One region of the Bacillus sp. TCT6 genome, then DNA from elsewhere that is predicted to be linked to it. Evidence: a T-box and tRNA genes for the amino acid it is inferred to sense, from the RefSeq annotation. Region 1 holds a T-box; the other holds one or more tRNA genes.
What was found. The T-box of region 1 lies ahead of leuS (leucine--tRNA ligase). A T-box ahead of a tRNA ligase gene usually reads a tRNA of that ligase, here a tRNA-Leu.
Positions count from the first base shown of each region.

Region 2: it encodes a tRNA-Leu, which carries the amino acid that the T-box ahead of leuS (leucine--tRNA ligase) is inferred to sense. The anticodon was not compared.

Region 1 is NZ_JBVYHX010000001.1:4,388,034-4,391,427, forward strand. Features, by position in the region: gene leuS (leucine--tRNA ligase) at 1-1,386, opposite strand, end outside; T-box leader at 1,452-1,671, opposite strand; gene AC0ONG_RS22475 (MDR family MFS transporter) at 1,859-3,052, opposite strand; gene AC0ONG_RS22480 (cation:proton antiporter) at 3,292-3,394, opposite strand, start outside.
Region 2 is NZ_JBVYHX010000001.1:269,880-273,273, forward strand. Features, by position in the region: rRNA gene rrf (5S ribosomal RNA) at 95-210, shown strand; tRNA gene AC0ONG_RS01230 (tRNA-Asn) at 219-293, shown strand; tRNA gene AC0ONG_RS01235 (tRNA-Ser) at 296-387, shown strand; tRNA gene AC0ONG_RS01240 (tRNA-Glu) at 405-479, shown strand; tRNA gene AC0ONG_RS01245 (tRNA-Val) at 484-559, shown strand; tRNA gene AC0ONG_RS01250 (tRNA-Met) at 586-662, shown strand; tRNA gene AC0ONG_RS01255 (tRNA-Asp) at 666-741, shown strand; tRNA gene AC0ONG_RS01260 (tRNA-Phe) at 751-826, shown strand; tRNA gene AC0ONG_RS01265 (tRNA-Thr) at 845-920, shown strand; tRNA gene AC0ONG_RS01270 (tRNA-Tyr) at 931-1,014, shown strand; tRNA gene AC0ONG_RS01275 (tRNA-Trp) at 1,022-1,095, shown strand; tRNA gene AC0ONG_RS01280 (tRNA-His) at 1,115-1,190, shown strand; tRNA gene AC0ONG_RS01285 (tRNA-Gln) at 1,254-1,328, shown strand; tRNA gene AC0ONG_RS01290 (tRNA-Gly) at 1,334-1,408, shown strand; tRNA gene AC0ONG_RS01295 (tRNA-Cys) at 1,423-1,493, shown strand; tRNA gene AC0ONG_RS01300 (tRNA-Leu) at 1,504-1,585, shown strand; gene AC0ONG_RS01305 (DUF3884 family protein) at 1,771-2,091, opposite strand; gene AC0ONG_RS01310 (YebC/PmpR family DNA-binding transcriptional regulator) at 2,444-3,163, shown strand; gene AC0ONG_RS01315 (NUDIX hydrolase) at 3,310-3,394, shown strand, end outside.

The DNA of each region.
Region 1 (3,394 bases):
TTCACCTGTACCTGAAGGACGGATGTTTTCTGTTTTCGGAAGAACTAATGGTAATTCTTCTTCCTTCACAGCTGTCATTGTCCCATCTTCCCAGTGAATTACCGGAATTGGCTCACCCCAGTAACGTTGACGGCTGAATAACCAGTCACGCAGACGGTACGTTACTTTTTGATTTCCTGCGCTCGTTACTTCAAGCCATTCAATCATTTTTGCGATTGCTTCTTCTTTATTTAATCCATCAAGGAATGCTGAGTTTACGTGTGCACCATCACCTGTGTACACTTCTTTCGTAATATCTCCGCCTTTTACAACTTCCTTCATCGGAAGATTGAATACTGATGCGAATTCATAGTCACGCTCATCATGAGCTGGAACTGCCATTACGGCACCTGTTCCGTAAGTTGCAAGAACATAGTCAGCAATCCAGATTGGTAATTTCTCACCGTTTACTGGGTTAACTGCGTAAGCACCAGTGAATACACCAGTTTTCTCTTTCGCAAGTTCTGTACGCTCTAGGTCACTCTTCATTTTTACAGCGTTAATGTAAGCTTCTACCGCTTCTTTTTGTTCTGCTGTTGTAATTTCTGCAACAAGTGCATGTTCCGGAGCTAGTACACAGTATGTTGCACCAAATAGTGTATCAGGGCGCGTTGTGAATACTGTGAACTTCTCGTCTGTACCATCGATATTGAAGTGTACTTCTGCACCTTCAGAACGACCGATCCAGTTACGTTGCATATCTTTTAAGCTTTCTGGCCAATCAAGCTCATCTAGATCTTCTAATAGACGATCTCCGTAAGCTGTAATTTTTAACATCCACTGTCTCATCGGACGACGCTCAACTGGATGTCCACCACGCTCACTCTTACCGTCAATGATTTCTTCATTTGCAAGTACTGTACCAAGTGCTGGACACCAGTTTACAGGTACTTCATCAACGTAAGCTAAGCCTTTTTCAAATAGTTTTAAGAAGATCCATTGTGTCCACTTATAGTAGTTTGGATCTGTTGTATTTACTTCACGGTCCCAATCATAAGAGAAACCTAGTGATTTAATTTGGTTACGGAACGTATTAATATTATGCTCTGTAAATTCAGCTGGGCTATTTCCAGTATCAAGTGCATATTGCTCTGCTGGAAGACCAAATGCATCCCATCCCATTGGATGAAGAACGTTATACCCTTGCATACGCTTCATACGAGATAAAATATCTGTCGCTGTATAACCTTCTGGATGTCCTACGTGTAGGCCTGCACCTGATGGATATGGGAACATATCTAGTGCATAAAATTTTGGTTTTTCTGTCTCATCTGGCGTACGGAATGTTTTATTCTCTTCCCAGTACCCTTGCCACTTCTTCTCAATATCTTGATGATTAAAGCTCATGAGATACCCTCCTTGAAATTCTATTTATTTTCACCGCCCAAAATACAAAAAACCTCTCATCCCTAGAAAGGGACGAGAGGTTATAGATTCCCGCGGTACCACCCTAAATTAATGTAAAAATATACATTCGCTTAGATCCGTAACGTGGATTAACGGCAATTGCTACTATTAGTTTCACAACTGCAACTCAAAGGCGAGTTCATAACGAAACGTGGATTGACTTGCACCGACCGTCAACTCTCTAAACCAGCTTCTATTACTACTACTCCTTCTCACTGTTATTACACATATGAGTTAATGTGAACTACCCTCCACTTAGTATCTCTAAAAAGCTTACTTAAAGCGGGGCTTCTCGGTTAATCGTTACTTTTAATAACTAACGAATTCGTCTTAAGACAGCCGAGCTATCTCCCTTGTTCTAAAGGTTGTTTTATTTAAATATATTCTAAAACATGTTACATGTTCCGTCAAACTAAACTGCAATTTTTTCTTCAACTGTTTCTTCTACTTTTACTCGTTTATCATACATGCTCGTTGCTATAAGCGCTACTACAAGCATTACCATGATTGCTATAAACAATACTTCCATATTGTATAAATCAACAATCGCTCCGCCAACGACCGGCCCGAACATTTTCCCTACAGTCGCCGCGCTATTTACAACACCTTGATAAAAACCTAGTTTATCTTTTGGTGCAAGTATATTTGCAATCGTCGGAACTGCTGGCCACACAAATAATTCACCGATTGTTAATGTTACCATCGCAACGAGGAACATCGTAAATTGCTGCGCTTGACTTAACACAATGAATGACGCCGCAAAAATGAAGATTCCAATCATAATTTGCTGTTTTAAAGAACGCTTCATCCAGCGAATTAGCATACTAACAAGTGGCTGCGCACAAACAATCATAGCTCCATTTATCGTCCATAATAAACTATAATGACGAAGGCTAATATTCAATTCTTGCATATGTGTTGCAATCGCTCCTTGCCACTGTACGTATGTAACCCAGCATAAAGCATATGCTACACACACGATCAGAAGTGCTTTAAATCCAGGTGTAAGTGACCAACCTTTTTTCGTTTCGATTTCCTTTTGCACTCCTGGCTCTTTCTTGTCTTCCATACCACGGAATCCAATAAAAGCAATTAAGAAGAAAACAAAATATAAAATAAAATTCGCTAAGAAAATATAATCAAAACGATATGATGCAACTAATCCACCACACGCTGTTCCAATCGCAATACCAACATTTTGTCCAACGTACATCGCATTAAATGCCCGTCTTCCGCCCTCTGGCCAAACCGTACCAACCATCGCATACATCGATGGGAAGACCATTCCAGAACCGAAGCCGATTAACGCTAGCCACACAACATATAACGGCCAACCGTGGAAGAACACAAGACCTAAAATTGATACAAGTGTAATAACAATTCCTACTAAAGTTGATTTATAACCGCCCCATTTATCAAATAAAACACCGCCGAGCAAGTTTCCGATTACACCAGTAAGCGAGTTGATCATTAATACCATTCCGGCCACAGATAAAGATTTTCCTAGGTGATCATGCAAATAAATTGTATTAAAAGGCCATAAAAAAGAAGCACCCGTGACATTAATAATCATCCCAGCTACTAATAGCCATACTTTCCTTGGCATAGTTTCCCCTCCTATTCTATTTTTTTCGTTCATATATATAACAGTAAAATTGTAGTCGTTTTTAAATAGGAAGGCAACTGATTAATAGTTGATGAAATTCAGATAATGGTTCATCGGTAAATGAAATTATACTGATCCCTGTTTGAAAATATATTGACTTACCGACAAAAACGACATCAGTAACAATATATAAATAAGGGGAGACTGTATGAACTTCATACAGTCTCCCCTTATTTATATTATCCAACTTCTTTTTCTCGCTTCGCACGTTCTTTAGCGCTCCATTTAAATATTTTATCTAATACGGAATATATTCTCCCAGATTCTTTCGTTAACAAAGGT
Region 2 (3,394 bases), 4.1 Mb from region 1:
TGTAGCGATGTTATCTAGTTTTGAGAGAACATAAAAAATTTGTTGACTTTTAAAGTGAATAAGTTATAATAATGATTGTCTCAAAAGAATAATGTCTGGTAATGATGGCAGAGAGGTCACACCCGTTCCCATACCGAACACGGAAGTTAAGCTCTCTAGCGCCGATGGTAGTTGGGACCTTGTCCCTGTGAGAGTAGGACGTTGCCAGGCAATATTATTCCGCAGTAGCTCAGCGGTAGAGCTATCGGCTGTTAACCGATCGGTCGTAGGTTCGATTCCTACCTGCGGAGCCATTGGAGAGCTGTCCGAGTTGGCCGAAGGAGCACGATTGGAAATCGTGTATACGTCACAAGCGTATCAAGGGTTCGAATCCCTTGCTCTCCGCCATAGGATTTATAATATTTGGCCCGTTGGTCAAGTGGTTAAGACACCGCCCTTTCACGGCGGTAACACGGGTTCGAATCCCGTACGGGTCACCACTTTGGAGGATTAGCTCAGCTGGGAGAGCACCTGCCTTACAAGCAGGGGGTCGGCGGTTCGATCCCGTCATCCTCCACCATATGAATTTTATATAAATAGTATTATCGCGGGGTGGAGCAGCACGGTAGCTCGTCGGGCTCATAACCCGAAGGTCGCAGGTTCAAATCCTGTCCCCGCAACCAAATGGTCCCGTGGTGTAGTGGTTAACATGCCTGCCTGTCACGCAGGAGATCGCCGGTTCGACCCCGGTCGGGACCGCCATTTTAATAAGGCTCGGTAGCTCAGTCGGTAGAGCAGAGGACTGAAAATCCTCGTGTCGGCGGTTCGATTCCGTCCCGAGCCACCATTTATTTTAATAAAATACGCCGGCTTAGCTCAATTGGTAGAGCAACTGACTTGTAATCAGTAGGTTGGGGGTTCAAGTCCTCTAGCCGGCACCATGTAAGTTTCGGAGGGGTAGCGAAGTGGCTAAACGCGGCGGACTGTAAATCCGCTCCTTCGGGTTCGGCAGTTCGAATCTGCCCCCCTCCACCATTTACATAGGGGCATAGTTTAAAGGTAGAACTGAGGTCTCCAAAACCTCCAGTGTGGGTTCGATTCCTACTGCCCCTGCCAAATATATTTACACAACATGGCGGTTGTGGCGAAGTGGTTAACGCACCGGATTGTGGCTCCGGCATTCGTGGGTTCGATTCCCATCAGTCGCCCCATTTTTATTTTTAAAATTACAAATAATTTAATTGATACTTACATATAATTAAGTAAGAATTCGATGGGCTATAGCCAAGCGGTAAGGCAACGGACTTTGACTCCGTCATGCGCTGGTTCGAATCCAGCTAGCCCAGCCATTTTTGCGGAAGTAGTTCAGTGGTAGAATACAACCTTGCCAAGGTTGGGGTCGCGGGTTCGAATCCCGTCTTCCGCTCCAATGAAATTTAATATGGCGGCATAGCCAAGTGGTAAGGCAGAGGTCTGCAAAACCTTTATCACCGGTTCAAATCCGGTTGCCGCCTTTTCTTTTGTGCCGATGTGGCGGAATTGGCAGACGCGCACGACTCAAAATCGTGTTCCTTCGGGAGTGTCGGTTCGACCCCGACCATCGGTATCATGAACGTCGTAAAAAAACTCTATACAATTAGTATAGAGTTTTTTTTGTTTTCTTTTCATTACATGACAAAATAAGCACAAAAAGTGTACGGTGAGTAAACTGCGAAACATTAAAAGGATAAAAACAAACATTCAATTTTATCCTTTTAATTGCGGTATTCTATAATATTCCCTTCAAGCACTCTAGAGAGAATTTCTCCACCCCGGTGACATGAAGTTAAATCCGACACCACCAGTAGATATTAGTACATGATCAGCTGTTAATTTCGTAATTTCTAAAAACTTCTTTTCAAACTTTTCTCTGTTGTATTTGTACATAGTTGAGTGGCACGACCACATGTGCGTTGAAGTACTCAACCAGTCCCCTAATTCCTTCAATTCAGGAAACGCCTCAAATTGGATTGGTTCATCTAATTTCATGAATCTTACTTGATAGATAGTTGGGTTTAACTTCTCTCCTATTCCTTTAAAAGCATGTGATTTTTTCTCATTTGAATGTGTCATAATTCTCCCTCCACCTTTTCTTCAAATTTTTCCCTATTTTTATTGTACAGCAATAGAAAGTAATTATGGGAATATTATGGAAATCGGTATCGGCAATATAAAAAGACTCTAACAGAAATGTTAGAGTCTTTTTTGTTAAATTATATTATGTGATGCTAAAATTCGTAATAAACTTAGGAATTCATGTATAATATAACTTGTCGAAAGAACAAAATGATAGTGATTTATATTATGTCTGTAATATGAATCAAAAATGAACTTTTTATATTTCTTTTAAAAATGTGTTGAACACACATTATATTTCATATTAATATTTTTATGTAGATTTAAAACGAGAAAGAGAGTGGAAAGTATGGGCCGTAAATGGAACAATATTAAAGACAAAAAAGCATCGAAAGATGCAAATACAAGCCGTATATACGCGAAATTTGGACGTGAAATTTATGTGGCGGCAAAACAAGGAGAGCCAGATCCAGAATCAAACCAAGCGCTTAGAGTCGTATTAGAACGTGCGAAAACATACAATGTACCAAGAACAATTATTGATCGTGCAGTTGAAAAGGCAAAAGGCGGTTCAGAGGAAAATTATGACGAGCTTCGTTATGAAGGATTTGGACCAAATGGAGCTATGGTTATTGTAGATACACTTACAAATAACGTAAACCGTACTGCAGCAGATGTACGAGCTGCATTTAGCAAAAACAGTGGTAACATGGGTGTAAACGGTTCTGTAGCTTACATGTTTGATGCGACAGCTGTTATCGGCCTTGAAGGTAAAACATCAGATGAAGTTCTTGAAATTTTAATGGAAGCAGATGTTGATGCACGTGACATTCTAGAAGAAGAAGATTCTGTTATCGTGTATGCTGAACCTGATCAATTCCATTCAGTACAATCTGCACTTAAAGGTGCTGGTGTTGAAGAATTTACAGTTGCAGAATTAACAATGCTTGCACAAAGTGATGTTACACTTCCCGAAGATGCTCAAGTACAATTTGAGAAAATGGTTGATGCATTAGAAGATTTAGAAGATGTGCAACAAGTTTACCACAACGTAGACTTAGGAGAATAATACGATAGAAGCCCTGTCCGTTTAACGGATAGAGGCTTTTTTTATGAAGTTAATTAAGTTGATGAATTAGTAAAGGTATTTTGTTGTAGACAGGGAATATGCTTATAGGGATATATGAAATAATCATTATTTCTAGGAGGTTTAATATGGAACATAAAACACCAAAGCATATCGTTGCTGTAGCAGGTTATTTAACAAATGAAAAAGATGAAGTGTTATTAGCTAAAGTAC